Regions from separate parts of the Staphylococcus sp. CoH_129_LAB_1 genome, predicted to be linked through region 1. Evidence: predicted binding sites of a transcription regulator. Region 1 holds the regulator's gene; each other region holds the start of a gene.
What was found. The regulator Rex, encoded in region 1, represses fermentation and respiration genes when NADH is low (regulators of the CRP and FNR family bind a similar motif). The targets are predictions, from matches to a motif close to TTGTGAAATATTTCACAA.
Positions count from the first base shown of each region.

Region 1 (11,184 bases):
GTTCCTAATCCACCACTTGTAACCCATTGACTATGTTGTTTAAAAGGATAAAATTGAGCTGACCACATTTGATGTTGACCTACATCTGTAGTCACTATAGCTTCACCGTTTGTAATTTTTCCAATATATTCAATTGCTTCTTGAGGACGACAAAATGTATCATCAGCTTCTTTATATTTAAATGGATGTTTTGTTTTATTATCTAAACAATGATTAACCCATTCTTTGTATGTAGCATGGCTTGGATGTTCAACAACTAATGCTTCTAATACTTTTTTACAATCTGCAACAATTCCTAATATTGTAGGAATCACTTTATTAATTTCTGATTCATCAATATCGATATGTACCACTTTAGCATTTGGTGCGAATTTGTTAGGGTTACTAGCTAAACGATCATCAAATCGACTACCTAAATTAATGAGTAGGTCACATTCTGTGAGTGCCATATTACTCGCATAAGATCCATGCATACCACCCATACCAAGGAAAAGGGGATTTTCGTAAGGAATAGCACCTAGTCCTAATAAAGTTGTAACAACAGGAATTTGATGTTGAGTAACAAATTCAGTTAATAGTGCGTTTGATTTTGAATGATTGATACCTGCTCCAGCTAAAATGACAGGTTTTTTTGCATTATTTAAATATTGAGAAAGTTGTTGGATATCTTCTTGTTTTGGGTTTTCAATGACTTGATATGAAGGCAAATGAACCTCTTCTTCAAGTGGAGCAGAAGACGTTAATACACCCATATCTTTAGGAAAATCAATGACTACTGGTCCTTTACGCCCAGTATTTGCTAAATAGAATGCCTCATGAACAATTCTAGGGATATCATCTACGTCTTTAACTTGGTAATTAGCTTTAGTAATTGGTGTTGTCATTGACAATAAATCAGCTTCTTGGAACGCATCTTTACCAATGCCAGGAGTCGCTACTTGTCCGGTGAATACGACTAAAGGTAGAGAATCACAGTAAGCATCAGTAATACCAGTAATAGCATTTGTAGCTCCGGGACCACTTGTTACAACAACAACACCTGGTTTACCTGAAACACGTGCATATCCTTCAGCAGCATGAGTAGCACCTTGTTCATGACGTGCAAGAATATGTTTGATTCTTTCATCATAAAACTTATCGTATAACGGTAACACTGCGCCACCAGGATATCCGAAAATGAAGTCAACGTCTTCATGTACAAGTGCTTCTACTAATAATTCAGAACCACTTCGAGTTGTAGTTATTTCGTTTTGTTTATTACTTTCCTTTGTATTTGGCATGTTTAACACTCCTTAAATTTAAATAAGATTTTCAGGGACTTGCATAATACCGCCCGTATTTGCACTTGTTACTAAAGATGTGTATCTTGCAAGATAACCTGTTTTTACTTTAGCTTTAAAAGGCTCAAGTTCTTCTTTACGTTTATATAATTCTTCTTGAGGCTGATTAACATCTAAAGTACGATTTATTAAATCTATAGTAATTTCATCACCATCTCTAATCAGACCAATAGGACCTCCTGAGGCTGCTTCTGGTGAAATATGACCTACGGCAATACCACGTGTGGCTCCAGAGAAACGACCATCCGTAATTAAAGCAACATCTTTTCCTAAACCTCTACCGACGATAGATGATGTAGGAGCTAACATTTCTGGCATACCTGGACCTCCTTTAGGCCCTTCATATCGAATGACGACAACATGACCTTCACGAACCGTTTTATTATCAATTGCTTCTACAGCTGCATCATGTGAATCAAAGCAAATAGCTTTTCCTGTAAATACTTTAATAGAAGGATCAACACCACCAACTTTAATCACTGCACCTTTAGGAGCAATATTACCGAATAATACTGATAATCCACCTTCTTTATCATATGGAGCATCTAAAGAATGTATAACATCGAAGTTTTTAATTTCTTTACCTTGGTTATTTTCTCTTAATGTTTTACCAGTAACAGTCAATCGATCTGGATGTAACGTTCCTTCTTTTTTCATCAATTCATTTATGATTGCTGGACATCCACCAGCTTCATGAACATCATGCATAGAGTATGAAGATGATGGAGCGATTTTAGATAAATAAGGTGTTTTTTTAGCAATTTCATTAATTCTTTCTAAGTCATATTCAATACCAGCTTCATTAGCAATTGCTAGTGTATGGAGTACAGTATTTGTAGAACCTCCCATTGCCATGTCTAAAGCAAATGCATCATCAATTGCTTCTTTTGTAACAATATCACGAGGTTTAATGTCATTTTTTATATTGTCTACTAATTGAAATGCAGCTTGTCTTATCATTTCACGACGTTGAACACTTACTGCTAAAGCTGTACCATTATACGGAAGTGCCAATCCTAAGACTTCCATTAAACAGTTCATAGAATTTGCTGTAAACATTCCTGCACATGATCCACATGTTGGACAAGCATTTTGTTCCATATCTAAAAATTCTTCTCTAGAAATAGAACCTTCTTTAAAAGCACCAACCGCTTCAAACATTGATGATAAAGTTAAAGCTTTTCCTTGTGCAGATAATCCTGCTTTCATTGGACCACCTGAACAAAAGATAGCGGGTACATTGGTCCTAACAGCTGCTAATAACATTCCTGGTGTAATCTTGTCACAGTTTGGAATATAAAATACACCATCAAACCAATGTGCATTGATGACTGTTTCAGCTGCATCTGCGATAATTTCACGTGAAGGAAGAGAATATCGCATGCCAATATGTCCCATAGCAATACCATCGTCAACACCGATAGTATTAAATTCAAATGGAATAGCTCCTGCTTCACGAATAGCTTCTTTTGCAATGTCTGCTAATTCTCTTAAATGAACATGTCCAGGTACAATGTCGATATATGAATTACAAATTGCTACAAATGGTTTATTCATATCAGTTGGACTTTTAAGTGCTCCAGTTGCGTGTAGTAAGCTTCTCGCTGGTGCTTGATGATCACCTTTTTTTATCATGTCACTTCTCATTCTTCATTCCCCCAAATATTTATAAATGATTAAAATAAAAAAACGTCCCAATTAATTTGGGACGTTTTTAAGTCCCATTCAATGAGAAATAGGACTTAAACATTTAGTAAATTAAGCTACTAAAGTTCCAGCCCTGAAGAGTATAATAAAATAATTAAATTGTCATTAAGTGGTGTTACTAGATATGTAAATGATTGCATTTTATTATACTCCTTTCTTGAATGGATAGTTATTTGATTAATTAGAATTGTTTTAAAATTTCGATAAATTAAATTTACACTAGTTTGTTTTCAAAGTCAACATCATTTTTAGAATTTTCTAACAATTAAAATTAGTAATTTGGGATTTACAAATGAGAAATTTTTAACAAAGTTTGATACAATTATTAAGTTGAATTTAGATAGAATAACTATGTGTAAAATATACATTAGGAGAGAGAAGAATATATGATACCTATCAAGAATTTAAATGAGATGGAACATTTTGCTGAAATTTTAATGAAGTATATTAATTCAAAAGATGTCATTTTATTAAATGGAGATTTGGGTGCCGGTAAAACGACGTTGACTCAATTTATAGGTAAATATCTAGGAGTGAAGCGTAATATTAATTCTCCTACGTTTAACATCATAAAATCATACAAAGGTAAGGAATTAAAACTTCATCATATGGATTGTTATCGCTTAGAAGATTCAGATGAAGATTTAGGATTTAATGAATACTTTGAAGATGATGCTGTTACAGTAATTGAGTGGAGTCAATTTATACAAGATTTTCTTCCTAATGAGTATTTAGTGATTAATATTACGACTATAAATGAAAAAGAACGACAAATTAATTTAGTAGCAAAAGGTTATCATTATACTAAAATAAAGGAAGAGGTAGAAAATGAACTTACTGTTAATTGATACTTCAAATCAACCTATGTCAATTGCTTTGATGAAAGATGATACGGTTTTAGCCATAAAAACAACAAATAGTAAAAAAGATCATTCTAGTCAACTTATGCCCGGCATTCAATGCTTGTTTAATGAATCGAATCTAAAAATACAAGATTTAGATGGGATTGTTGTTGCGCAAGGACCAGGATCCTATACGGGAGTGAGAATAGGCGTTACTGTAGCGAAAACGTTGGCCTATGCTTTGAATACTAAATTATATGGTGTATCATCATTAAAAGCATTAGCGGCTACCATCGATAAGGACGATAAAAGAGTTATTGTACCAATATTTGATGCCCGTCGCGAAGCGGTATACACAGGAATATATCAATATGAAAACAATCAATTAAATACTATCGAAAATGATCAATATATTTCTTTAGAAGCGTTGCATAAAAAACTTAATAATTTGAATCAGCCTTATGTTTTTGTAGGAGAAGACACAGAAAAATTATCTGGATTACTACATGGAGATATTGAGGCTAAACTACCTAATGCTACGGTAATGAAACATTTGATTCATCAACCTGAGAATATCCATACATTTGTACCTAATTATATAAAATTATCAGAGGCGGAACGTCATTGGCTAAACCAACAAAAGAACAATTAACTATTAGGGCAATGCAAGTCGATGATGTTCCGAGTGTTTTTGATATTGAGAGAGAAAGCTTCAATGATAGTTCATGGACCATAGATGCATTTTACCATGAATTGAATGAAAATAACTTTGCAAAGTACTTTGTTGTTATTTTTCAAGAAGAAATTATTGGGTATTTAGGATTATGGATAGTTATTGATCAAGCTCAAATTACAACTATAGCAATCAAAGAATCATTCAGAGGCTATGGATTAGGTCAGCTATTACTTAATTATGTCATGGACTATGCCAGACATACTTGTGATGTGATGAGTTTAGAAGTGAGAATTACGAATGTAGTAGCTCAGCATGTGTATAAAAAATTAGGATTTCAATATGGTGGTAAAAGAAAAAATTATTATGGAGAAGGCGAGGACGCATTAGTGATGTGGGTGAATTTAAATGAATAAAGACATATTAATATTAGCGGTTGAAACAAGCTGTGATGAAACAAGTGTAAGTGTTATAAAAAATGGAAATACGATTTTATCTAATATTGTACTTAGTCAAATAGAAAGTCATAAACGTTTTGGTGGGGTAGTCCCTGAAGTTGCTAGTAGACATCATGTAGAGGGAATTACGACTACAATTGATAAAGCATTATCTTCAGCTAATACTACTATGGAAGATATCGATGCCGTAGCTGTAACTCAAGGTCCTGGATTAATAGGGGCGTTATTAATAGGAATTAATGCAGCAAAAGCTTTAGCATTTGCGTATAATAAGCCAGTCATTCCTGTTCATCATATTGCAGGACATATTTATGCTAATCATCTTGAAGAACCCTTAATATTTCCTTTAGTAGCATTAATCGTTTCAGGTGGGCATACAGAACTTGTTTATATGAAATCGCATTTAAATTTTGAAGTGATTGGTGAAACTCGTGATGATGCAGTAGGAGAGGCTTATGATAAAGTAGCAAGAACAATTGATTTACCATATCCAGGTGGCCCAGCTATTGATAAACTCGCTTTGGAAGGAAAGGACACTTATCATTTTCCTAGAGTATGGCTTGAAAAAGATAGTTATGATTTTAGTTTCAGTGGTTTAAAAAGCGCAGTAATAAATAAGTTACACAATCAACGACAAAAAAATGAAGAAATAAGAAAAGAAGATGTTGCTACTAGTTTTCAAAATAGTGTTGTCGAAGTATTAAGTACAAAGGCCATTAATGCTTGTAAAGCTTATAATGTTCAACATCTTATTGTGGCGGGAGGAGTAGCTAGTAATAAAGGACTAAGAGAACGTTTAGATCATTTATGTAAAGAAAATAATATTAAACTTTCAATACCTAATCCTAAGCTATGTACAGATAATGCTGCCATGATTGGGGCAGCGGGATATTATTACTATAAAGCTGAAGTGACTTCAGCACTAGACTTAAATGGAAAAAATAATATAGATATTGAAGATGTCACAGTTGAATAATAAAGTAAAAAGTAATTGAACTTAAAATCTAATATGTTTCAATTACTTTTTTATTTACTTAGATTAGTGATTTATTAAATATGTCAATAGGGAACGTGTGTACTTATCAACAAACAGTTAATATCCTGTGGATAAAAAGTGGGTGAAGATGTGAATATAGTTTAAAAGTTGTGTAAAAGTTATGTAAATTATTGTCGTTAATGTTGTGGATAACTAGGATAAGTTCGTGGATAACCATGATATCAGTGTTTTATAAGTTTATAAAATTGTGAATAAAATAAATAAAAAACTAGTAAAATTTAAAGCTTTTACTAGTTTATCTTAAACTTGTTAAATTTTTTCTTGTAATTCTTCCCATTTAACCATAATTTTTTCTAATTGTTGTTCAATGCTCAATTTTTGTTCAGCAAGTTCACTTGCCTTATTAGGATTATTAAAAACATCAGGTTGAGTTAATTGTTGATCAATTTGAGAAATGTGTTCTTCGTATTTTTCGATTTGTTCTTCGCATTGTTCAATTTGACGTTCGATTTTTCTGATTTCTCTTTTTTGTTGTTTTTGAGAATCATATGAGCTAGTGATAGATGAATCAATTTCTTTTGGATTAGTATCATTTTCTTTGTTCTGTTCTGTTTCAAATGCTCTTAGAGCAGCAGCTTCTTCTGTTTTTTCAATGTAGTATTGATAGTCACCTAAATATATTTGACCGCCATCTTTATCTAAATCAAATACTTTATTTGCTAATTGATTAATAAAATATCTATCGTGAGAAACAAATAAAATAGTACCTTCAAAATCTTTTAATGCTTGTTCTAACATTTCTTTAGAATCTATATCAAGATGGTTGGTAGGTTCGTCGAGAATCAAAACGTTATCACGTTGTAACATGAGTAAAGCCAACTGTAAGCGTGCTTTTTCACCGCCTGATAAATCATTAATAATTTTTTTGACATCATCTTGTACGAATAAAAAGCGACCTAAAACAGCTCGAACGTCTTTTTCATTCATCATAGGATATTGATCCCACACGTAGTCTAAAATAGTCTTATTTGATTTGAATTCTGCTTGTTTTTGATCATAATATCCAATATTTAAGTTAGCACCAAAAGTGATTTCTCCGTTTAAAGCGTTTTGACGCTGGGCAATAGTTTTGATAAGTGTCGTTTTACCTACTCCATTTGGTCCTATAATCGCAATATGGTCTCCCTTTGTTACTTCTATATTTATAGGCTTTGTAATAGGAGATTGATAACCTATTTCTAAATTACGAATATGCATTACATCATTACCAGTATTTCTATCAAAACCAAACTGTATATTAGCACTTCTAGCGTCTAACATAGGCTTATCGATACGTTCCATTTTTTCTAATGTTTTTCGACGACTTTTAGCCATTCCACTTGTTGAAGCTCGAGTAATATTTTTCTCTACGAAAGTTTCAAGGCGTTTAATTTCTTCTTGTTGTTTTTCATATTCTTGCATTCTTAATTCGTAGTATTTATCACGCTGAGTAATGAATTGTTCATAATTACCTACGTAACGCTTTACATCACCTAAAGCAACGTCATAAATTTGAGTTACAATTTTATCTAGGAAGTATCTGTCATGACTGATAATAATGATTGCGCCTTTAAAATACTTTAAATAATCTTCTAGCCATTTTGTCGTCTCTAAGTCTAGATGGTTAGTAGGCTCATCTAATAGCAATAAGTCTGGTTCACTTAAAAGCATTTGTGCTAAAGATAAACGTGTTTTTTGTCCACCACTAAAATCATTAATAGGTTTATCGAATTCTTCTTCTGTAAAGTTTAAACCATGTAATACTGTTTTAATTTTACTTTCATATTGATAACCTTCAAGTTGTTCAAATTGATTAGATAATGACTCATAACGCTCCATATGCTGTTTATAATCTTCTGAATCATAACTATCAACGTGATCGGCTAGCCAATCTGTTTCATCATTAATAAGCTTTTCCATATTCTTAATATGTTCAAATGGTTTTGACATTTCTTCAATTACAGTAAGAGAAGAATCAAGCGTCATTTGTTGAGTTAAATAACCAATACGTAAATTTTTAATTTTTGAAATATGGCCACTATCATAGTCTTCAACACCTGCAATAATCTTCATTAATGTTGATTTTCCAGCACCATTTCTTCCAACTACACCAATACGTTCTCCAGTTTTAACTTCAAAATTAACATGATTAAATATATCTTCACCATCAAACGATTTTGAAATATCATTTAATTGTAAAAGTATCATTCAAGTTTCACCTTTCTATATATGTAACAATCACATTTATTTAACTTTAAATTTGACATTATTATATCATTTTACAGGATAAGGTATTATTAGGGAACTAAGATATTTATTTTTGAAATAGGTTAGGGTATAATATTGCAGTATCCATAATAGGCAGGATATATATTTCATTATAATAACTAATTGCGCTCTAGTTAGTTTGAATATATAGATTAAAAAGTTCAAACAAAAGGGGGACATTACATATGCCTCAGAATCATTCAAAGATACCGCGTGCTACGTTAAAACGGTTACCTTTATATTATCGATTTGTTAATTCTTTGAAAATAAAAGGTATTGATCGTGTGAGTTCTAAAACAATAAGTGAGGCTTTAGATATCGAATCAGCTACGATAAGAAGAGATTTTTCTTATTTCGGTGAGTTAGGTAAAAAAGGATATGGCTATAATGTTGAGAGTCTTTTAGAATTCTTTAAAACGGAAATTAGTGATAGTAATAATATTCATATTGCTATTGTAGGTGTGGGGAATTTAGGACGTGCGTTACTTACTTACAATTTTTCAATACATGATGAAATGACAATTACAGCAGCATTTGATATTGATAAAGATATTGTTGGTACACAAGTTGGAAAAGTAACAGTTAAGCATATTGATGATATTCTATCTGAACTTCAAAAACAGAATATTAATGTGGTAATTCTAACTACACCTGGAAGTGTGGCACAATCAGTTTCAAATCGACTTATTAAGGCGAATGTAAAAGGGATTTTAAACTTTACACCCGCTAGAATTGATGTACCAAGCGATGTTCAAGTTCATCATATTGATTTGGGTATCGAATTACAATCACTATTATTTTTTATGAAAAACTCTTCAAATTAATGTTAAATTATTATATTAAAAAGCTAGAATGTATTTGCATTTTAGTTTTTTTAATATAAATATATTATTTTAATCATAAAATGTTGAAATAAATAGATCAATCAATCATAATACCTTAGTAAAACAATCGGAAAAGGGTGTTTTTTATGACTTGGATGATAATTAGTGGGTTAATTGTGGGTCTATTATTAGGTTTTGTTATGCAACGTACACGTTTTTGTTTAACTGGTGGATTTAGAGACATGTACGTTCAAAAAAATAATAAAATGTTTTATGCCTTATTAGTTGCAATAACAGTACAAAGTATAGGCTAATTCATATTAACTAATCTTGGTATATTAACGATTTCACATCAGACATTCCCAGTAATAGGTACGGTTGTTGGTTCTTTTATCTTTGGTATTGGAATTGTTCTTGCTGGAGGTTGTGCAACAGGCACATGGTATCGGGCTGGTGAAGGTTTAATTGGTAGTTGGGTCGCGTTAATCATGTATGCTTTATCTGCAACAATTACAAAAGCTGGAATTTTATTACCTTTAATGAATAAAATTAATAAACCAATAAATGTGAATGCAAGTATGTCACAAATAATGGGAATACCTAGTTGGGTATTAGTGATTATATTGACAGTATTGACATTATTCTTAGTTATACGTACATTGCGTAAACCAAAGCCGAAAGTTGCTGTTCCGAAATTAAAGCAAAGATATTCAGGAATAAGACATTATTTATTTGAAAAGCGTTATCATCCATTTGTAGCTGGAATTATTGTAGGATTGATTGCTTTATTAGCATGGCCTATGAGTTATTCTACTGGACGTGAAGATGGATTAGGTATCACTACTCCATCAGCACATATTGTTCAATTTTTAATGAGTGGAGATTTACAATTTATCGACTGGGGCGTCTTTTTAGTATTAGGTATATTTATTGGCTCATATATCGCTGCTAGAGGAGCAAAAGAATTTAAATGGCGTTTACCAGATAAAATTACTATTAGAAATAGTGCTATTGGTGGTATATGCATGGGATTTGGTGCCTCAGTTACTGGCGGTTGTTCCATTGGTAATGGATTAATGGCAACTGCAACACTAAGTTGGCAAGGTTGGATTGCTTTAGCTTCTATGATATTAGGTACTTTGTTTATGAGTTACTTTATTTTTGTAAGACCAATGAAACAAGCACAAAAACAAACAGCTCAGTCTACTCAAGTATCTAAACAAACTCAAACAACATAATCATTGGAGGATTGTATATGTTATACGAATTAGGGACAGTTGGAATGGTATGCCCATTTCCACTTATTGAAGCACAAAAGAAAATGGAAACATTAAAAAAAGGAGATGAATTAAAAATAGACTTTGATTGCACTCAAGCAACTGAAGCGATTCCAAACTGGGCAGCGGAACAAGGCTATCCTGTAACAAACTATGAGCAACTGGATGATGCTTCATGGACAATTACAATTCAAACAGCTTAAAACTTCATTTAACAGTGTAATGTTATGTAACTAATTGTGTCATATTTTCTAACTCATTTTTGCCATTCTTAAAAACTATAATTATGATGTTTTTAAGGAAGTGGTATAAATGAAGATGGATGACACAATTTTTTTATTTTTATGTATTTTATTAGTATGGTTAATGACACCGGGATTAAGCCTATTTTATGGGGGGTTAGTGCAATCTAAAAATGTTTTAAATACAGTTATGCAAAGTATGGCTGCTATTATTATTGTTACATTTACATGGGTGGTTATTGGATTTTCTCTTAGCTTTGGTCATGGGAATGATTGGATAGGTAATTTTGATTTTATTGGCTTGCAACATGTAGGATTTAATACGAATGTTCAATTTAGCCCACATATTCCATTTGCCTTATTCATGTTATTTCAAATGATGTTTTGTACCATTGCGGTTTCCATTTTATCAGGTTCAATTGCTGAACGGATGCGATTTATTCCTTTTATAATTTTTATATTTATATGGGTGATTATGATTTACAGCCCCGTAGCCCATTGGGTATGGGGTGGTGGT
Region 1 is NZ_JBXWKZ010000004.1:8,607-19,790, forward strand. Features, by position in the region: gene ilvB (biosynthetic-type acetolactate synthase large subunit) at 1-1,280, opposite strand, end outside; gene ilvD (dihydroxy-acid dehydratase) at 1,299-2,987, opposite strand; gene tsaE (tRNA (adenosine(37)-N6)-threonylcarbamoyltransferase complex ATPase subunit type 1 TsaE) at 3,434-3,895, shown strand; gene tsaB (tRNA (adenosine(37)-N6)-threonylcarbamoyltransferase complex dimerization subunit type 1 TsaB) at 3,876-4,541, shown strand; gene rimI (ribosomal protein S18-alanine N-acetyltransferase) at 4,553-4,978, shown strand; gene tsaD (tRNA (adenosine(37)-N6)-threonylcarbamoyltransferase complex transferase subunit TsaD) at 4,971-5,996, shown strand; gene AC2FB1_RS02165 (ABC-F family ATP-binding cassette domain-containing protein) at 6,327-8,264, opposite strand; gene AC2FB1_RS02170 (redox-sensing transcriptional repressor Rex) at 8,510-9,148, shown strand; partial or broken gene AC2FB1_RS02175 (YeeE/YedE family protein) at 9,295-10,386, shown strand; gene AC2FB1_RS02180 (sulfurtransferase TusA family protein) at 10,404-10,628, shown strand; gene AC2FB1_RS02185 (ammonium transporter) at 10,738-11,184, shown strand, end outside.

Region 2 (11,184 bases), on a different contig from region 1:
ATGATATAGTGATGATGTTTAGTTTCAGGACGTAAAAAGCGTAAGGCTTTAAATCCTGACATATCTTGTAAATGTTTTGGACGTTCTAAAAATTTAGCTTCAAATTTAGACTCATTACCTTCATTTACAAATAAATGATTTAAAACGCAAAATGAGTCATTTGTTAACTCATTTATTGATTCAAGTACAGAATAATGTTGAACATCATTATTTTTTTCGATAGAAATATTTTGATTTCCTTTTTCTTCTACTACATATGTTTTATAACTATCTGTTAAAATCATTTCTTTTTCCTTCATTTCTAAACCTAAACTAGCTTTAAGCTATCAATTTCAAAATATATCTTTCTTTTATAATCCCTCATATAATGATAGAGAACGTTTAACGATTTCTAAGAATTCATGATCTTGCATCGCTATATTTGTAAAGTAATCAAGTATATTTTCCGCAAGATATTCATGTTTTGGAAAATTTTCATCTTGATTTATCCATGTGGCAAGTTCACCTAATGGGGTCTTATCATCGACAAATCCTTGCATAAAATCATAGAAAGTCATTAACTCACCCCGATATTAAGATATACGCTAATACTATCATGACATATACTTTAATACTAGAGTATAGACTTATCACCACTCTATAATCGTAGGTTTATGCTTTAAATATACGTATTTTCTATTAGTTTCTAGTTAGATAAGTTAATACAACTGCACCTACTGCTTCTGCAGCAACCAACATACTTGATTCATCTATAGTGAACTTAGGATGATGATGAGGATAAACTTTACCGTCTTTAGGTTTCGCACCTGCATATATAAATGTGCTTGGCAATGTTTTAGCGTAAAATGCAAAGTCTTCAGATGGTGGTTGAGGTTCGCATACTTCTACGCCTATAACATCATCTAATTTTGCTTGTTTAATCGTGTCTGCAACATATTCAGTAAAGTCTGGATCATTATATAATGCAGGATAATCTTTACTAAATGTAAACTCACAATTTACGCCAAACGTTTCTTCCAAACCATGAACCATCTGTTTTAAAGACGTTTCGATACGATCACGTGTATCATCTGTCAATGCACGAACGTCTCCTTCAATAGTTATTTTGTCTTTAATAACGTTAAATTGTCCTTTACCATCGAATGAGCCGATTGTTACGACGCCCGTTTCAAATGGACTAATCCGACGTGATACTACCGTTTGAGCAGTCGTTACAAAATGAGCTCCGGCTACAATTGCATCATTTGCTGTATGTGGAGAAGAACCATGCCCTCCTTCACCTTTTACAACTAATTTAAAATAAGAACGTCCTGTTTGAACATTACCCTTACGATAATAAACTTTACCGGAATCCATATTCGTCATCACGTGGGCACCTAAAACATGATCAACGCCATCTAATACGCCATCTTCAATCATGCCCTTTGCACCACCTGGTGGCATTTCTTCAGCTGGTTGATGAATAATAATCACTTTACCATTAAATTGTTGTTTCAATTCTATCAATGTTTCTGCCAAAATAAGCATATATGCTGTATGCGCATCATGACCACACGCATGCATTACTCCATCATTTTTAGAGGCAAATGATACACCTGTATCTTCCTGAATTGGAAGCGCATCAAAATCAGCACGAATGGCAATAGTTTTACCAGGTTTGCCACTATCTATCGTTACCTTCACACCATTTTGTCCTATATTAGTTTCTACTTTACACTCTTTACTTTTATAAAAGTCTGCAATATATTTAGGTGTTTCTGTTTCATGAAATGATAACTCTGGATGTTCATGTAAATGTCTACGGATATCGATCATACGTTTTTCCTTATATCGCAAACGTTGTACTAAATCTTTAATCATCTCATTTCACTCCTTTTCATTCATTATATGCTTTTACATATTAAAAATGTTGTAGAGCGATTAAAAAAAGAAGTGGAATAGAATTTATTCTTAATTCATTACTCCACTCCTCATAAGGATGACTTTATATACAGTACTTTTTATAAGCATACAGCATTTCAGTCAACTATGATGCAATTATTTTATAGATATGTGTATGCTAACATTTTAGACTTGTTTTATTATTAAGACTTTTATTTAATGTTTATAATACGGATCAAATTCCATTGCTCCAGCCTTTTCATCACTAACACCATGTTTATAATAATTAACGTATTGTGGTTCTAATGGTTTTCTACCGCGAATGATATCTGCCGCTTTTTCTGCAAGCATTAGCACCGGTGCATGGATATTACCATTTGTTGTACGAGGCATTGCTGATGCATCAACGACACGTAAATTTTCCATGCCATGAACTTTCATTGTTAAAGGATCTACAACTGACATAGGATCAGACGCTGGACCCATTTTAGCACTACATGACGGATGTAGAGCAGTTTCTCCATCTTTGCGTACCCAATCTAAAATTTCTTCATCTGTTTGTACAGATGGTCCTGGTGAAATTTCACCACCGTTAAATGGATCCATCGCGTGTTGAGATAGAATATTACGCGCAACTCGAATAGCTTCAACCCATTCTTGTTTATCCTCTTTAGTTGAAAGATAATTAAACACAATACTTGGTTTTTCAAATGGGTCTTTAGATTTTATTTTTAAGCTACCACGAGAATTGGAATACATTGGTCCAACATGAACTTGATATCCATGCGCAACCGGTGCTTTTTGTCCATCATATCTAACAGCGATAGGTAAGAAATGGAACATTAAATTAGGATATGCAACTTGATCGTTTGATCTCACAAAGGCACCGCCTTCAAAGTGGTTAGAAGCAGCTGCACCTTTACGTGCAAATATCCATTGTAATCCAATCCAAGGCATACGTTTTACATCTAAACTTGGTTGTAATGAAACAGGTTGCTTACATTTATGTTGAATATATACTTCTAAATGATCTTCAAAGTTTTCTCCAACACCTGGTAAATGCATGCGTGGTTCAATGCCTTTTGATTTTAAGAATTCGGCATCTCCTATACCAGATAATTGTAATAATTGTGGCGTATTAAATGCACCACCTGAAAGAATCACTTCCCCTGCCTTTACAGTATGAAGTTTACCATTACGTTTAAAAGTGACACCCGTTGCTTTATTACCTTCAAAATGAATTTTTGTAACAAATGCTCGTGTTTTAACTGTTAAGTTTTTACGTTTCATTGCTGGACGTAAGTAAGCACGTGACGCTGACACACGTCGTCCATTATGTACTTGACTATCAAATGGACCAAATCCTTCTTGTCTATAGCCATTCACATCTTTTGTTTTATGATAGCCTGCTTCTACACCTGCATCAAAGAATGACTTAAATAATGGATTCGTTGCTGGTCCACGTTTTAATTTAATAGGACCATCGTGGCCTCTAAATTTATCGTATGGTGCTGCTCCAAATGTCTTTTCTAATTTTTTAAAATATGGTAAACAATGTGCAAAGTCCCATGTTTCCATACCTTCTGGTTCAGCCCAACCTTCATAGTCCATTGGATTACCACGTTGATAAATCATACCGTTAATTGAGCTAGAGCCACCTAATACTTTACCTCGTGCGTGGTCAACTTTGCGTCCCATGTGAGGTTCCTCTTCTGTTTGATATCTCCAATCATAAAAAGGATTACCAGATGGAAACATTAATGCTGCTGGCATTTGTATAAATAAATCCCATGGATAGTCACTTCTACCCGCTTCTAATACAAGCACGTCTTTATCTTTATCCTCAGACAAACGATTTCCTAATACTGAGCCAGCACTTCCACCGCCGATAATAACATAATCATATGATTGATTTTTACTCATATCTTTTCCGCCCTTTCTTTTAAATTTAACTTTCCATTTTTTATATCGTTTTATGTCATACACTCGTTCTATTCAAAATAAGAGGACCGTAAAATTGTCACTCTTACGGTCCATGATTAATTGTTCAAACCATCATTTATTTACTAAAGAAATTTACTGGTTGTGGATTTGTATTGGTAAGTACGTGCTTAGAAATGAGATATTCTTCTAATCCTTCTTTACCTAATTCACGACCTATACCAGATTGTTTATAACCACCCCATGGTGCTTGAGCAAAGTATGGATGGAAATCATTAATCCAAACTGTACCTAATTTAAGTTTGTTAGCAACACGTTGTGCTTTTCCTATATCTTTAGAAAAAACAGCCCCCGCTAAACCATAAATAGAATCATTTGCGAGTTTGATTGCTTCTTCTTCACTATTGAAACCTTCTATTGTAACAACAGGTCCAAATACTTCTTCTTGAACAATACGCATATGAGTCTCGCAATTTGTAATAACTGTAGGTTCAAAGAATAGACCATCTTTTAAATCTTCTCTATCTGGACGTTTACCACCAGTGGCAATGGTTGCACCATCTTCTTTAGCTACTTCCATATATTTCTCAATTTTAGAGCGATGTTCTGAAGAAATAACAGGTCCCATTTCTGTATCTTCATCGAATCCATTACCTAATTTAATTTTTTCTACACGTTCAATTAATGCTTTTTCAAATTTATCTTTAATATCGTTATGCACTAAAATTCTTGAACCTGCTGAGCATACTTGTCCTGCATGGAAATAACCACCATTTAAAGCTTGATCTACTGCCAATTCAAAATCAGCGTCATCAAAAATAATATTAGGGTTTTTACCACCAAGCTCTAAGGCGATGTTAGTCACATGGTTAGCAGCATTTTTCATGATATGTTTACCTGTTTCAATGCCGCCAGTAAATGATACTAAATCTACCTCTTCATGGCCAGATAACGTATCACCAATTTCTTCACCACTACTTAATACTAAATTAATTACGCCTTTAGGAAATCCAACGTCTTCCATTAATTCAAAAACACGAATTGTCGTAAGCGGTGTGATTTCACTTGGTTTCATGACAAGTGAACAACCTGTCGCTAATGCAGGTGCGATTTTCCATGAAGCCTGTAATAAAGGATAATTCCACGGTGTAATTTGAGTCACCACGCCTACAGGTTCTTTTATGATTTTACTTTCTGTATCGGGAATTGGAGAATTAATTATTTCTCCTCCATCTTTGTCAGCTAAACCTGCAAAATAATTAAACACATTAGCGATGTCATCCATGTCTGCGTATGACTCTTCTAAAGTTTTACCAGTATCTAACGTTTCTAATTTTGCTAGTTCATCGCGATTTTCCGTAATTTTGTCAGCGATTGCTCTTACCTTTTTACCTCTGACTTCACTTGTTTCTTGTGACCACTCGCCATTTTCAAATGAACGGCGTGCAGCTAAAATAGCTTGTTCTGCATCTTCTTTTGTGCCTTCTGTAACAGTAAAAATTACTTCTTGATTATATGGATTTATAATATCTCTGGTATTCTTTTTTGAACTTTCAACCCATTCTCCATCGATATATTGGCGATTAGACAAATTTTTTACAAGTTCCATCATCTTACCTCCGTTAAGTTTGTTAAATTTTTATTTAACGAATTTTACAAAGTTAGCTTAGCATATTTTTTATAAGTTTGCAAAATATCGTTTTTTGTATCATTTTCAATATATCCAAAATTTAAATTTTAATAGTAATTGAAACTGTATTTTGAAACTCATAAGAAAAAATCATATAATGGGTGAGAATATAAAAATGTGATAGTCAATCACTTCTTATAAAAAGCTTAAGGGAGGTGCCATATGAGCGATTCTAATCATGTCAATCAGAGAATTGAAGAAGCTAAAGATTTAGTAATTAATTCAATTGGCGAAACCATGGATTTGTATGGAACAAATAGAAGTGTTGGTAATTTATACGGTACAATGGTTTTTGAAGGTAGTATGACACTTGATGAGATGCGTGAGCATTTACAAATGAGTAAACCTAGCATGAGTACTGGAGTAAAAAAACTACAAGAGTATGATATTGTTAAACAGCAATTCACACGTGGTAGCCGTAAACAGCATTTTGTTGCTGAGAAAAATTTTTTCAATTTTTTCCGAAATTTCTTTACACAAAAATGGGAACGTGAAGTCGATACAAACTTAGAAGCAACAAAAAAAGCAGAAGCCATTATAGAAGAGCTTTCTAAAAATAATGATTTAAGTGATGAAGAGCAAGCGACAGTTGATAGTATCCAAGCTCAACTTAATCACACAAAGTTATATTGCAAATGGTTAGAAAATCTTAGTTATGCAATTGAATCTGGAGACATTTTCGAACATTATCCCATTCCAGAAGAAAGTGATTTGTAGAAGTTTATATTTGTAAATACAACAAACCCCAAGCGATAGAGTTTAATATCTAAAGCTTGGGGTTTGTTGTATTATTAACTATTATAAATTATCGTCTTCAGGATCTGCTTTAACTTGTACAATTCGAAGTGAACGTCTTTCTACTTCTTTTAATTTGTCTGCTCTTGTTTCTAATTTAATTCGATCTTTATTAAGCGTAATAATAAAGGATATCATCATAAATACAAAAATGAATATGAGCGGCACACTTGCTAATAATGAAGCAGTCTTCAACACTTCTAAGGCTCGCTCTCCACCAACTAACATTAATGAGAATGGTAATAAGCATAAGGCGAATGCCCAGAATAAACGATTCGCTTTTAATGGTTCCCCTATGACTTTCTTTTGAGAAGCAGCTGCTAAAATGTAAGAACCTGAGTCAAATGTAGTTGCTAAGAATAAGAATGCTGAAATTAAGAATAAGACAATAATAATTGGTGCAACAGGAAGTTGATGCATGACTTCAATAATTGTTGCTTCGGTACCATGTGCATTTAAGAAATCAATAACATTAAATTGTCCGCTGATTTGTAAATACACAGCGTAATTACCAAAAATACCGAAGAATAATACACAACCTAATGTACCGTATACGATAGTTCCTAATATTATCTCTTTAAGTCGACGACCTTTTGAAATTCGAGCAATAAATAAACCTATAAATGGCGCATACACAAGCCACCATGACCAATAAAATATCGTCCAGTCTTGAGGGAAATTGGTTTCTTTGCGATGATTTATACCTCCAAATGGTTCCATCCAAGTTGCCATATGGAAGAAATCACGCATCATATTCCCAAAACCAGTTAATGTAGTTTCCATAATAAATATTGTTGGACCTACAATAAATACAAATGCGAGTAATAAGAATGATAACCACACATTGACATCACTTAACTTTTGAATTCCTTTTTTCAATCCAGTATAAGAACTAATGGCAAAAATAACAGTGATTGTAAACAGTATCACTGAACGAATAATCATATTATCTCCATCAATTCCCGTCAACCGCTCAATACCAGAAGATATCAATGGTACACCTAGTGCTAACGAAGTCGCTGCACCACCTAGTAATCCAAAAATAAATAAAATATCTACAAGCTTACCTAAAAATTTATCAGTTTGTCCTCTAAGGACTGGACGACAAGCTTGACTAATTTTGTAAACGGGTTGTTTTTTCACAAAAACCAAATATCCAATAGGTAATGCAGGCAATACATAAATAGCCCATGCAATAGGTCCCCAATGAAACATTCCATATTGTGTTGCATATGTAAGAGCTTCATCAGTCATTCCTTTAGCGCCATTAGGTGGCACTTGATAATAAAATGCCCATTCAATGACACCCCAATACAAAATATCTGAGCCTATTCCTGCACAAAATAGCATTGAAGCCCAACTAAAATTATTAAATTCCGGTTTATCACTTGCTTTTCCTAACGTCACATTTCCATAACGTCCAAAAGCAATATAAAGTACAAAACATAGTATTGCTAATCCTATAAATAAGTAAATCGAACCAATTGAATTAGAAATTGCACTATTAATATCTGTGATTACTTTCTCACTTGCACTTGGAAACACCATCATAGGTATGACTGCTGCAAGCAAAACAATTACAGTACCTATGAAGGTGGGCCAATCCATAACTTTTTCTTTTTTCAATTAAGTTCCTCCTCTAAATTTGATATGTATGTCTTTTAGTCATTTTTAATAAAATGAATAATTCATATGATGACAATATCTAATATTAAATAAAAATGCAAATTACATTCATAAAATCATTTTAATGAAATTGAATAATTATATATTTTCTTTCTCTAAACTGATTAAACAATAGCCATGTCAGTAGTGTTAAATTAAAAATAAACGTTCCTAACAAATTTTATATTACTCTCTATTTGAATTTTTATTCATTTTCAATGAATATATATTTATTTGTATTTTTTATCAATAAATGAAAAAAATAAGAGAAGAATACCATTCGCATTCTTCTCTTCAAAGTTCAAAATGACCCGACAAGACATGTCATTTATTTAATTTTTAAGAAAATTTAAACACTTTCATACTATCCTTACTCTACCATCATCTAATATCCTAGTATGATTTTTATAATAAAACCAACAAGAACTGAAATACCTATCGCAAAGAAACCTGGAATAATAAAACTTGTAGGTCGTGTACGTCCTGTTTCATCTAAGTTAACCGCAAATAATAATGTGGGTTGCGCTGGTATCACAAAGTTAACATTTAAAGTTTGTACCATTGCTACAAAATACATTGGTGGAATGCCCATACTCATAACAATAGGTACCATAATCGAAGCTGTTGCAGTTTGTGAAATAACAATCATTGCTACTACAGCTACAAGAATAATCACTAGCCATGGCATACTTTGAATAGTTTTACCAATATCATTTTGAATAATATTTAAATTGTGAGGTGCATTAAATACTGTTGCCCCTAACCATCCAGGCCCAAGTACTGCGAACAGTGCACCAATAGCAGATTGTGTAATATTTGAAGAGAGAATATCACTTGTATTTACTTTTAACATGAGTAAATTTACCGCTGCGCTTAGATACATAAAGAACTGAACAATCTCTGTCATTGAAACGGCAACTTCGTTTCCATTCACTCTAAACGACGGCATGAGTTGAGGAAAGATCCCAAATGTAAGAATACCGAATACACACAACACAAATGCCAAAACACCTAATTTTACTCTAGCTGAAAACACATGGTTTACTTCAACATCTGGTGTATGAGCGATTTCACTTTCAGTAAGTGTACTTTTACGACCTATAAATGTACAAAATACGCTTAACATTAACATAGTAATTAAAGACGTAGGTAAGACAACACTTAAATATTGCCCCATTGAAATGTCATGACCTGCAAGCACTGAAATAATGTATGCTGTTGCTGATGCAGCTGGACTACAAAGTAAGGCTAAATTAGCAGTTAATACTGAAGCAATAAGCGGTCGCTTGGGTTGGATTTTAGCTTTTACTGCCGTTTGAGCAATAATAGGTTCTAATGATAAAGCTATATTTGCCGTCCCTACTCCAAATACAAAGACAAAAACAATCACAGGTGCGATAAAAATAATTGATTTTGGAAAACGTTCAATAACTTTCGAAGCAAGATACACGAGATAGTCGATTCCACCAGTTGCTTGTAACGTTCCACCAGCGATACCTATCGCTAGAATAATTAATACTGCCGTTACTGGTGCTGAACCTGGCGGAAGATGAAACCCAAAAATCATAATGAGTTGTGCTACAATTGCAAAGATTCCACAGCCTAAAGCTCCTGCCGTGCGTAATCCTAACATAATAGCTAAAATCATTATGATAATTTCTACTATAAATAGTAGCATTAGAAAGACTCCTAACTTTAAAACATTATTGTGATTTTTTTAACATACATATTTTATCACTTTTAATTGTTAAACGTATATATTTATATAATTTTTGTTAATTTATATTAAATAACATTAAGATACCCTTAAAAGCCAAATTAACTTTTAAGGGCAATTTATCATTTATGATTTTTATACTCATTCTTGAGTGATGCACGACCTTCTTCATCATATACTACATCATCGTCAGTATGACCTTTAGCCATCTCAAGGTTTTTTTCTATTCGTTCCTCTTCTTCTTTCTTAGAACGATTTTTATAAAAACGTTCTTCAAAAAGTGAACCCCAAATGAGGCCAAATATAACACCAATCGTAATTATTATAATTGCGATAACTAGGATCCATTGAATTACTCCTAATGCCATTGTGACTCACCGCCTTTTATTTAAACACTATGCGAAATGATAGTTATATATTTCCCTTTATAAGGCTTTTTAAATCATATTAACTTTATTTTTATATATAAAAAAAGAGCAAGATAGAACTCTTTACGAATTCATATACTCACTCTTTTCGAACACGCTTTGTAGCGCTTAATATCTATATCATTTAGTAATTATCATTCATAATTTGTCGATTTTTCAAATTATGAAATGTAATTATATGAGCTTGCTTGACTTGCTGAAATTGTACGTGTAGATACTACACCTACGCCTTGATAGTTCATTTCAGATACTGTAACAGAACCATCACTATTTACACTTTCAACATATGCAACGTGACCATAACCACCTTGAGTTGTTTGCATCACAGCACCTGCTTTAGGTGTATTGTTTACAGTATAACCAGATTGCGCTGCTGCGTTAGCCCAGTTATTTGCATTACCCCAAGTGTTACCGATTGAACCACCAACTTTGTCATATACATAATATGTACATTGACCCCAAGTATAGTAATTCGCACCTGAATTTGTTTTACCTGAAAATGCTTTTGTACTTGTAGTAGTTGATTGTGTTGTTGGCGCTTTTTGAGTTGTTACTTTCACATTCTTATCAGATGTTGACGCAGTGTTAGCGCCTAATCCACCATTATTGTTAGCAGATTGTGTAGTTTGAACTTGATTATTTGTTGTATAAGATTGTGTTGAATTTGATTGGTTATTGTTGTAGCCATAGCTATAACTATAGTGGTAATTATTGTTATTAGCATTATTATAGTTGTAGTTATTGTTTTGATAACTTGATTGTTGTTGACCATGTTGTGCTAATGATGGATTCCAATTGCCTTTCCAAGTGTAATGATAATTACCTTGTTGATCAATTGTATAAGAGTAGCTATATGAAGTTGGGTCATTAGGGTTATATCCATTATTTTCCGCTGCATGTGCGTCATGATGCGCAAATCCAACTGTAGCGATTCCGGCTGTGGCGATAGTTACTGTAGCGATTTTTTTCATAATTAAATATCCTCCTAGAAATTTAAAACATTCTTTCTCAATTTATCACGTGGCTACCTTCAAATGACATCTCAATATCCAATTACTTGAAATAAT
Region 2 is NZ_JBXWKZ010000037.1:399-11,582, reverse strand. Features, by position in the region: gene AC2FB1_RS09915 (antibiotic biosynthesis monooxygenase family protein) at 1-284, opposite strand, end outside; gene AC2FB1_RS09910 (sterile alpha motif-like domain-containing protein) at 351-557, opposite strand; gene AC2FB1_RS09905 (amidohydrolase) at 679-1,860, opposite strand; gene betA (choline dehydrogenase) at 2,098-3,804, opposite strand; gene betB (betaine-aldehyde dehydrogenase) at 3,941-5,431, opposite strand; gene cudC (choline uptake/conversion transcriptional regulator CudC) at 5,675-6,229, shown strand; gene AC2FB1_RS09885 (BCCT family transporter) at 6,311-7,933, opposite strand; gene AC2FB1_RS09880 (anaerobic C4-dicarboxylate transporter family protein) at 8,358-9,650, opposite strand; gene AC2FB1_RS09875 (hypothetical protein) at 9,812-10,057, opposite strand; gene AC2FB1_RS09870 (CHAP domain-containing protein) at 10,279-11,088, opposite strand.
Region 2: a site for Rex is predicted at 9,679-9,696, ahead of AC2FB1_RS09880 (anaerobic C4-dicarboxylate transporter family protein). Genes of this name have one in related genera too.

Region 3 (11,184 bases), on a different contig from region 1:
AGATAATCCAAATAACATACGACTATTTGAGAAGATACCACTATTACAAGATGAGGCAGCAGCAGTTAATACTACAAAGTTAATTAATCCAGCTGCAAATGGAATACCAATTAATGAAAACAGTCTAACAAATGGGCTCTCATTTGGATCTACTTTATCCCAAGGGATAATAGACATAATAACTGCTAAAGCACCAACATAGAAAATTAAAATTCTGATTGGTACTGCATCTATCGCTTTAGGTATTGTTTTTTCTGGATCTTTAGTCTCACCAGCAGTTACCCCAATCATTTCAATACCAACAAATGAGAATAAAGCCATTTGGAATGACATAAAGAAACCAGATGTTCCGTTGGCGAAAATACCATGTTTATAAAGATTAGTTAAACTTGCATGTCCAAATTGTGTTTTATATGCAAATAAAATCATTATTGCACCAACTATTATTAAAGCTATAATAGTTACAATTTTAATAATAGCAAACCAAAATTCTAATTCGCCAAATAATTTTGCACTTAATAAGTTAAAAACCATTAATATTAATACGCAAAACAGAGCAGTAATCCAGTTTGGTATTGTTGGAAACCAAAAGCTAACATATTTAGCAACTGCAGTTACTTCTGCCATTCCCGTTATAATCCAACATAACCAATATGTCCACCCAGTAACGAATCCTGCGAATGGCCCAATATACTCGTTTGTTACATCAGCAAATGATTTAAATCGAGTATTTTGTATGATGATTTCGCCAAGACCTCTCATAAACATAAATAGCATGAATCCAATAATGATATAGGTTAATAGGATAGAAGGTCCGGTTATAGCGATAGTTTGACCTGCACCTAAGAATAGTCCAGTACCGATAGCGCCACCGAGGGCAATCAATTGTACATGACGATTACTTAATCCTCTTTGTAATTTTTCTTCAGCCATAAGACAACTCCCTTACATTTGATTAATATTAATTATGCACTTATAAATTAAATTCGACAATTATTTTTCTAAATTTTTTTTAAAAATTTTATTAATATTGAGTTAATAAAAGGTAATCATTATTGATAAATAATTAAAATATTCATTATTTTCACACAAATAATCTTACTCTAAATAACCTTAAATAGCTTTATAGCAATGTTTATCCTCATTATAATAAATATTAATATTTTAATAATTTACTAATTAAAGTGCAAAGCATATATATAATTATTCACAAAACTTATGATTTTAGATATAATATTTATGAAAGCCATTACATTATGTAAAAGAAAAGGGGAATTACTTATGGCAGAATTACAAAAGGGTTTAGAAGGGGTTATCGCAGCTGAAACTAAAATTAGTTCAATTATTGACAGTCAGTTAACTTATTCAGGATATGATATTGATGATTTAGCTGAAAACGCTCAATTTGAAGAAGTTATGTTCTTATTATGGAATTATAGATTACCAACACAACAAGAACTTGACGAATTAAAAGAAAAACTTAAAAAATATATGACATTAAATCCAAGGGTATATAAACATTTTGAAGAATATGCTACTGATAATGTACATCCAATGACTGCACTGCGTACATCTGTTTCATATATTGCACACTTTGATCCCGATGCGGAAGAAGAAACAGATGAAAGTCGAAAAGATCGTGCCATTCGTATTCAAGCAAAAATTGCATCGTTAGTTACAGCATTTTCACGTGTACGAGAAGGAAAAGAACCTGTTAAGCCAAATTTTGATTTAAGCTATGCAGCGAATTTCTTGTATATGTTAAAAGGGGAATTGCCATCTGTTACTGAAGTTGAAGCTTTTAATAAAGCATTAATATTACATGCTGATCATGAACTCAATGCTTCAGCATTTACAGCAAGATGTGCAGTATCATCTTTATCTGATATGTATTCAGGTATTGTAGCAGCAATAGGCTCATTAAAAGGGCCTTTACATGGGGGAGCAAATGAACAAGTAATGAAAATGTTAGCAGACGTTAAATCACTTGATAAAGTAGATGATTATTTAGATAAGAAATTTGCTAACAAAGAAAAAATCATGGGATTCGGTCATCGAGTATATAAAGATGGCGATCCACGTGCTAAGTATTTAAAAGAAATGAGTCGAAAAATAACTTCTGAAACTGGACAAAGCGAATTATATGAAATTTCTCTTGCTATTGAAAAACGTATGCACGATGAAAAAGGGTTAATTCCAAATGTCGACTTCTTTAGTGCAACTGTTTATCATAGTATGGAGATTCCACACGATATTTTTACACCTATCTTTGCCGTGAGTCGTACTGCAGGATGGACCGCTCATATTTTAGAACAATATCGTGATAATCGAATCATTCGTCCACGTGCTAAATATGTCGGAGAAACAAATCGTAAATATGTATCAATTGATGAAAGATAAAATATTTGAAAAATTAATTTATGGAGGCTTTTATAATGGCAGCAGAAAAAATCACTAGATCAAATGATGAATTATTAAATGTACCGAATGAACCTATTATTCCTTTTATTATTGGTGATGGTATTGGTCCTGATATTTGGAAAGCAGCTAGTCGTGTTATTGATGCAGCGGTTGAAAAAGCATATAACGGTGAAAAGCGTATTGAGTGGAAAGAAGTGTTAGCCGGGCAAAAAGCATATGATCAAACTGGCGAATGGTTACCTAAAGAAACTTTAGATACAATTAAAGAATACTTAATCGCAATTAAAGGACCATTAACTACACCAATTGGTGGTGGCATTCGTTCTTTAAATGTAGCATTAAGACAAGAACTAGATTTGTTTACTTGTCTTCGCCCAGTACGTTGGTTTAATGGTGTACCTTCACCAGTTAAACGTCCACAAGATGTTGATATGGTTATTTTCCGTGAAAATACTGAGGATATTTACGCTGGAATCGAATTTAAAGAAGGAACTGAAGAAGTTAAAAAAGTTATCGATTTCTTACAAAATGAAATGGCTGCTACAAATATTCGTTTCCCTGAAACTTCAGGTATTGGTATTAAACCAGTTTCTAAAGAAGGAACTGAACGTTTAGTAAGAGCTGCTATTCAATATGCCATTGACAATAATCGTAAATCAGTAACATTAGTTCATAAAGGTAATATCATGAAGTTTACTGAAGGATCATTTAAACAATGGGGTTATGATTTAGCTCATAACGAATTTGCTGATAAAGTATTTACTTGGCAACAATATGATGAAATTGCTGAAAAAGATGGTAAAGATGCTGCAAATGAAGCACAACAAAACGCTGAAAATGAAGGTAAAATCATTATAAAAGATTCAATAGCAGATATTTTCTTACAACAAATTTTAACTCGTCCAGCAGAACATGATGTAGTAGCTACAATGAACTTAAATGGTGACTATATCTCAGATGCACTTGCTGCACAAGTAGGAGGAATTGGTATTGCTCCTGGTGCTAATATTAACTATGAAACTGGGCATGCTATTTTTGAAGCAACGCATGGTACAGCACCAAAGTATGCCAATTTAAATAAAGTGAACCCATCATCTGAATTGTTAAGTTCTGTATTAATGTTAGAACATTTAGGATGGCAAGAAGCGGCTGATAAAATTACAGATGCTATTGAAGCTACAATTGCTTCTAAAATTGTGACATATGATTTTGCTCGCTTAATGGATGGGGCTACTGAAGTATCAACTTCAGAATTTGCAGATGAACTTATTAAAAACTTAAAATAAAAAATATTATTATAATTTTTTATGATAAAACAGTCTGAGACCGCTCTTGATGTCTTAGACTGTTTTTATTCATTATAAGTTAATATCAAATCAAAAATAATAAAATATATTCTTAATAAATAGAAAATAATTAAAAAATGTTAAGTTTATGTAAATTCAATATGTTGTATGTTATTTTTATTTAAACTTCAGTTATAATAAAAGTGAGATTGTTAATTCTATTTAGGGAGGCACATCATGTCACAAAAAGTATTAGTAGTTGATGACGAGCAATCAATAGTAACGTTACTAAAATATAACTTAGAAACAGCAGGCTATATTGTAGAGGTAGCGTATGACGGTGAAGAAGCACTAGAAAAAGTTAAAGAGGTTAAACCTGAACTGATTGTACTAGATGTCATGTTACCTAAAAAAGATGGAATCGAGGTATGTAAAACGATTCGCTCTGATAAAAATCTTGTACCTATTCTAATGTTAACAGCTAAAGATGATGAGTTTGATCGTGTTTTAGGCTTAGAATTAGGTGCAGATGATTACATGACTAAACCTTTCTCTCCAAGAGAAGTTGTAGCAAGAGTAAAAGCTATTTTAAGACGTTCACAAATTGCTAATGAAGTGATTAAAGATGACGGGGATGATGAAGATATTATAATAGATAATATTAGAATACGCCCTGAATTCTTTGAAGTTTATCGAGATGATACTTTACTTGAACTTACTCCAAAAGAATTTGAGTTATTACTTTATCTTATAGAACGTCAAGGACGCGTTATTACTAGAGAACATATGTTAAATTCAGTGTGGAATTATGAGTTTGCTGGAGACTCAAGAATAGTAGATGTTCATATTAGTCATTTAAGAGATAAATTAGAAGAAAATCCTAAACAACCTAAGTTAATAAAAACAGTTCGTGGATTAGGTTATAAATTAGAAAGACCTAAAGCTTAATGATTAAATTTCATCATAGATTATTACTTCTACTATGTACAATAACTATCATTAGTTTTATAGGCTTAGGTGCCATTCTTCATCATACAATTTATCAAATATTAACTGAAACTCAAACTAAAGAATTAAATCATCTATCGGAAAATATTATAAATTTAAACAATCAAAATAAACAGTCAGATATTAAGCGTATAGCACAAAATCAAAATGTAGTTGTAGAAATTTCTGAAAATGGACATGTGTTATATCAAACAGGCAATGACCATCAAATTAATCATAATATCGATAATGCAGCTAATCCATCAAATATTATATATCATAAAAATAAAGATAAAGTTGATTATACGTACAAAAATACTGTAAATAACAAAACAATATACATAAGTGGTATTAATACTGAAATTTTAGAATTACAAAAAAATATGTGGAAGTATTTATCATTAATTGGAATCATTGTTTTAATTGCTATTTATTTAGCTGTAAGAAGTATCAATCGTACTTACATACGACCTATCAATGAAGTTACTTACGCAACATCGTTAATTGCTGATGGATATTATCATGTTAGAGTACCTGAAAGTAATGTAAAAGAAACAAAAGCATTATTTGTTACTACTAATGATTTAGCTAGACGATTACAAAAATTAAATAATAAACAAAAAATGCAATCTAATCGTCTAAAAACAACATTAGAAAATATTCCTAGTTCGGTATTAATGATAGATAAGCAAGGTGAAATTGTTGTTGCAAACCATGCATACTATGAGGTATTCAAACCGGATAGTAAAGTCGAAAACAAAGATTATACTGTACATTTAGACAAAGAAATTCAACATCTTATTATTGAGAGCTTTAAAATTGAAAAGCCGTTACATGAACAAATTGAGTTATACATTAATGATGTTCATCAAAAATATTTTGAAGTATCTTGCATTCCCATCTTAAGTAAATCAAAAAAGAAACTTCAAGGTATGGTTGTTGTGTTACACGACATTACTAATTTAAAGAGATTAGAGAACTTAAGACGTGAGTTTGTTGCAAATGTTTCACATGAACTTAAAACTCCAATTACTTCAATTAAAGGCTTTGCAGAAACTTTGATTGAAGGTGCAAAGAATGATGAGCAATCTCTTGATATGTTTTTAAATATTATTTTAAAAGAATCAAATCGTATAGAATCACTTGTCATGGATTTATTAGATTTATCTCATATTGAACAACAAACTGAAATTGAGACTACTTATGTAAATCTTTCAGAGTTAGCATGTAATACAATACATAATCTTCAGACTCAAGCTAAAAATAAAAATATCGCTATTATGTCTGAAATAGAAAACGATGTTATTATTGAAGCTCATGAAGGAAAGTTATCTCAAGTTATAACGAACTTACTTTCAAATGCCATTAACTATTCATATGAAAATAATAAAGTTATTGTTAGAGTTTACAGAGAAGATATAAAGGTTAATTTAGAAGTTCAAGATTATGGCATAGGAATAGATAAAAAAGATCAAAAGCATATTTTTGAGAGATTTTATAGAGTAGATAAAGCAAGAAGTCGTGATTCTGGAGGAACTGGATTAGGATTATCTATTACAAAACATATTGTAGAAGCACTTCACGGCGCAATCATGGTCGAAAGTGAATTGAATAAAGGATCACTATTTAGAGTGTCATTTATAGATAAAATTGAATGAAGATTTTTGTCCTACAAGTATAGATCACCTACATTTTAAAATATAGATTTATATTTTAAAATGTTATAGCGACCTATACTTGTAGGACTTTATATTTTATCAATTCGTAAAATATCGTTCAGTCGTTATGACTAAAGGTTTGTGCTAAAATATAGTTAAACTCATTCTGGAGGTTTAAAATTTGAATAAATTAGTATTGATAGATGGCAATAGTTTAAGTTTTAGAGCTTTTTACGCATTGCCACTTTTATCTAATAAAGCAGGTATTCATACAAATGCAGTCCTTGGGTTTGCCAAATTACTCGAAAAAATTATCAGAGAAGAACAACCCACGCATTTCTTAGTAGCATTTGATGCAGGTAAGACGACTTTTAGACATGCTAAATTTAGTGAATACAAAGGTGGGAGACAAAAAACACCACCTGAATTAAGTGAACAATTCCCATATATTCGCCAATTGTTAGATGCTTATCATATTAAACATTATGAATTAGAAAATTACGAAGCAGATGACATTATTGGTACGCTTAGTAAAGAAGCAGACCAAAATGGTTTTGAAACTATTATTGTGACTGGAGATAGAGACTTAACACAGTTAGCGACTCAAAATGTGACTATCTATTATACTAAAAAAGGGATTACAGATGTTGATTACTATACTCCAGAATTTATAGCAGAAAAATACAATGGTTTAAAACCTACACAAATTATTGATATGAAAGGTTTAATGGGAGATAATTCAGACAATATACCCGGTGTAGCTGGTGTAGGAGAAAAAACAGCAATTAAACTTTTAAATCAATTTGAGTCTGTAGAAGGCGTCTATGAAAATATCAATAAAGTATCAGGTAAAAAATTAAAAGAAAAGCTCGAACTCAGTCATGAAGATGCATTAATGAGTAAGGAACTTGCTACAATTAATTGTCATAGTCCGATTAAAGTAACTTTAGATGACACTCAATTAAATGATACCGAGGATAATCATGAAAAAATTGAACTTTTCAAGAAATTAGAATTTAAACAGCTATTATCAGATATAGATAATGAACCCTCTGAGTTAGAGCAAGAACATATTTCATTTGATATTTTACCTACATTTGAGTATGTAGATTTTAATCATCTTGATGAAGCGGTGATTCATTTTGAAATAGACGGTTCTAATTATTTAAAAGATGATATTTTAAAATTTGGTTTTTACGATAAAGAACGTTATATAGTTGTTGATATAGATAATATTAAAGATTATCCAGAACTTATTAAATGGTTGGAAAATGAGAACTCTAAAAAAGTAGTTTACGATGCAAAAAAAACATTTGTTATAGCACATAGATTAAATATCAATATTCAAAATATTGTTTTTGATGCGATGTTAGCAAGCTATATTATCGATCCATCACGAACTATAGATGATGTTTATTCTGTCGTAACAAACTACCACCAAAATTACGTTAAGGAAGATGTATCTGTTTATGGAAAAGGAAAAAAACGCCAAGTTCCTAATACTGAAATATTAAATACACATATTGCATCTATTACTAAATCTATTGATGCTGTGAAACCTCTAATGGAAAAAGAATTAGAATCACATCAACAAATGAACTTACTAAAAGATTTGGAACTTCCTTTAGCACGCATTTTAAGTGAAATGGAAGAAATTGGTATTTATACAGATGTGAATGATTTACAACGTATGCAACAAGAATTACAAGAGAAATTAGAATTGCTTGTTCAGCGTATTCATGATGCAGCAGGAGAAGATTTTAATATTAATTCACCTAAACAGCTTGGGGTTGTGTTATTTGAAACATTAAAACTACCTGTAATTAAAAAAACAAAAACAGGCTATTCTACTGCTGTAGATGTTCTAGAACAGTTAAAAAACGAACATCCAATCATTAATGATATTTTAGAATATCGTCAATTAGCTAAATTACAATCTACTTATGTAGAAGGATTACAAAAAGTCATTAGTAATGATAAACGTATACACACTCGTTTTAATCAAACATTAGCACAAACAGGACGATTATCTTCAGTTGATCCAAATTTACAAAATATACCTATTCGTCTTGAAGAAGGGCGTAAAATACGTAAGGCTTTTAAACCTACATCTGAAGATAGTGTTATTTTATCTGCAGACTATTCTCAAATTGAATTACGTGTGTTAGCACATATTACACAAGATGACAGTTTAAAAGAAGCATTTATTCATGGACAAGATATTCATACTGCTACTGCACGAAAAGTATTTAGTGTTGAACCGGAGGAAGTCACTGATTTGATGCGTAGACAAGCCAAAGCTGTAAACTTTGGAATTGTTTATGGCATTAGTGATTACGGCTTAAGTCAAAACTTAAATATTACACGTAAAGAGGCAAAAATATTTATTGACGATTATTTAGCTAGTTTCCCTGGAGTTAAGCAATATATGAGTGACATTGTTAAAGATGCCAAAGCCAATGGCTATGTTGAAACATTATTACATCGTAGACGTTATATTCCAGATATTACTAGTCGTAATTTTAATGTAAGAGGTTTTGCGGAACGCACAGCTATGAATACTCCAATTCAAGGAAGTGCAGCTGATATTATTAAACTTGCCATGGTTGAATTTGATAAACAAATTCAACATACTTCTTACAAAGCTAAATTACTCTTACAAGTACACGATGAATTAATATTTGAAGTTCCTAAGTCTGAAGTTGAAGAATTTAGTTCGTTTGTTGAAGATATTATGGAACATGCATTAGACCTAGATGTTCCATTAAAAGTAGACTCTAATTATGGTCCTACTTGGTATGATGCGAAATAGAAAGAGGAATGAATAATGCCAGAATTACCAGAAGTTGAACACGTTAAAAGGGGAATAGAACCTTTTATTGTAAATACTACAATTAAAAGTATTTCATTTTCTAAAAAAGTAATTGAAGGTAAAAGTCAGAATAAAGAAACGATTATCAAAGGAATGAATTTAGATGGTTTTCGTTTGAATTGCGAAGGCTATAAGATAATTAAAGTCGAACGAAGAAGTAAATATATTGTTTTTCATATTGAAAAACATAATCGTAAACGTGTGTTACTTAGTCATTTAGGTATGGCCGGTGGATTTTTCATTGTTAATCACCTATCTGATATAGCAATCCCCAACTATCGTAAACATTGGCACGTGATTTTCCATTTAAATAATGGGAAAAAATTAGTATTTTCAGATATACGTCGATTTGGTGAGATTAGAAATCTAAATTCATTTGAAGATTATCCTTCATTTTTAGAAATAGCGCCTGAGCCTTTTGATGCAGAAGCGTTACAACATTTTAATCACTATTTATCTCAAAAAAAAGTAGCGAATAAACCTATTAAACAAATGTTACTGGATCATAAAATCGTAGCAGGATGTGGAAATATCTATGCTTGTGAAGCATTGTTTAGAGCTGGTATTCATCCTGCTAGAAAAGTTAAAGAGACTTCTCATCAAGAAAGACAAATGCTCTTTTATTATGTGCAAGAAGTTTTAAAAGAGGGTATAGATAATGGAGGAACGAGCATTTCAGATTACCGTCATGCAGATGGAAAAACAGGAGAAATGCAATTACATTTAAATGTATATAAACAAAAAACATGCAAAGTATGTGGCCATGACATTGAACAAAAAGTAATAGCATCTAGAAATAGTCATTTTTGCCCATATTGTCAGAAATAAATAAAGTGAGCGGTGATACAAATGCCTAAAGTAATTGGATTAACAGGTGGAATAGCTACTGGAAAGTCAACAGTTTCTAAATTATTGTCAGAATATGGATTTAAAATTGTCGATGCAGATATAGCTTCAAGAAAGGCAGTAGAAAAAGGATCAACTGGCTTAGAACAAATTAAAGCCACTTTTGGTGATGAAGCAATCACGAGTGATGGAGAAATGAATCGACAATATATTGGAGAATTAGTATTTAATCATCCAGAAAAACGATTAGAGCTTAATGAGATTGTTCATCCTATTGTAAGAACGATTATGGAACAAGAAAAACAACAGTATTTACAACAAGGATATAATGTAATTATGGATATTCCGCTTCTATTTGAGAATAATTTACAAGATACTGTGGATGAAATATGGCTAGTCTACGCATCTGAAAGTGTACAAATTGAACGTTTGATGAAACGAAACAATTTAGACTTAGATCAAGCAAAAGCGAGAGTTCATAGTCAAATATCAATCGACAAGAAAAGTAGAATGGCTGATTATGTTTTAGATAATTTAGGAAGTAAATCCGAATTAGAAAAACATCTTAAGCAACTATTAATTGAAAAAGGGTACATTAATTAGTAATAAGGAGAAAGAGGTTGGGACATAATCCCTAGCAAAATAGCCAGTAAATGAGTGTATTATAAATTCATTTACTGGCTTCTTTATTTACAATACTACGTATTGTTGGCTCGCTTTCTTAGATGATAGATTCAGCCTGTAGTCTTCAGCTTGTTCTGTTCACACAAAAGTCTCGCCAAAATACTTTGTGTTTATATGTAATTTTACATTGAAATACTTAATACTTAAAAAATAAGATCCTTTCGTATCAATTAATAAATACCAATAAACTAAATTAACAAGGTTCCTTATATAAAGAATATAACATGACTTAACTTACTCTACTAATGGTACTCAATATTAGAAAACGAGCAACCCAATAAGTTGAAAATAATAAAAAATTTATGGAAAAGACAAGTTCTATATTATTTCAATAGAACTTGTCTTTTTCACTTATCCAGAAACTTTATGTCTCAGACTCTTTTTTATTTATTCAAAAATATATTAGCTACATAAATTTAAAATATAAAAA
Region 3 is NZ_JBXWKZ010000016.1:39,120-50,303, reverse strand. Features, by position in the region: gene AC2FB1_RS06515 (amino acid permease) at 1-933, opposite strand, end outside; gene AC2FB1_RS06510 (citrate synthase) at 1,282-2,400, shown strand; gene icd (NADP-dependent isocitrate dehydrogenase) at 2,436-3,707, shown strand; gene AC2FB1_RS06500 (response regulator transcription factor) at 3,945-4,655, shown strand; gene pnpS (two-component system histidine kinase PnpS) at 4,655-6,352, shown strand; gene polA (DNA polymerase I) at 6,534-9,164, shown strand; gene mutM (bifunctional DNA-formamidopyrimidine glycosylase/DNA-(apurinic or apyrimidinic site) lyase) at 9,180-10,052, shown strand; gene coaE (dephospho-CoA kinase) at 10,074-10,673, shown strand; partial or broken gene AC2FB1_RS06475 (hypothetical protein) at 10,994-11,184, shown strand, end outside.
Region 3: a site for Rex is predicted at 1,196-1,213, ahead of AC2FB1_RS06510 (citrate synthase). Genes of this name have one in related genera too.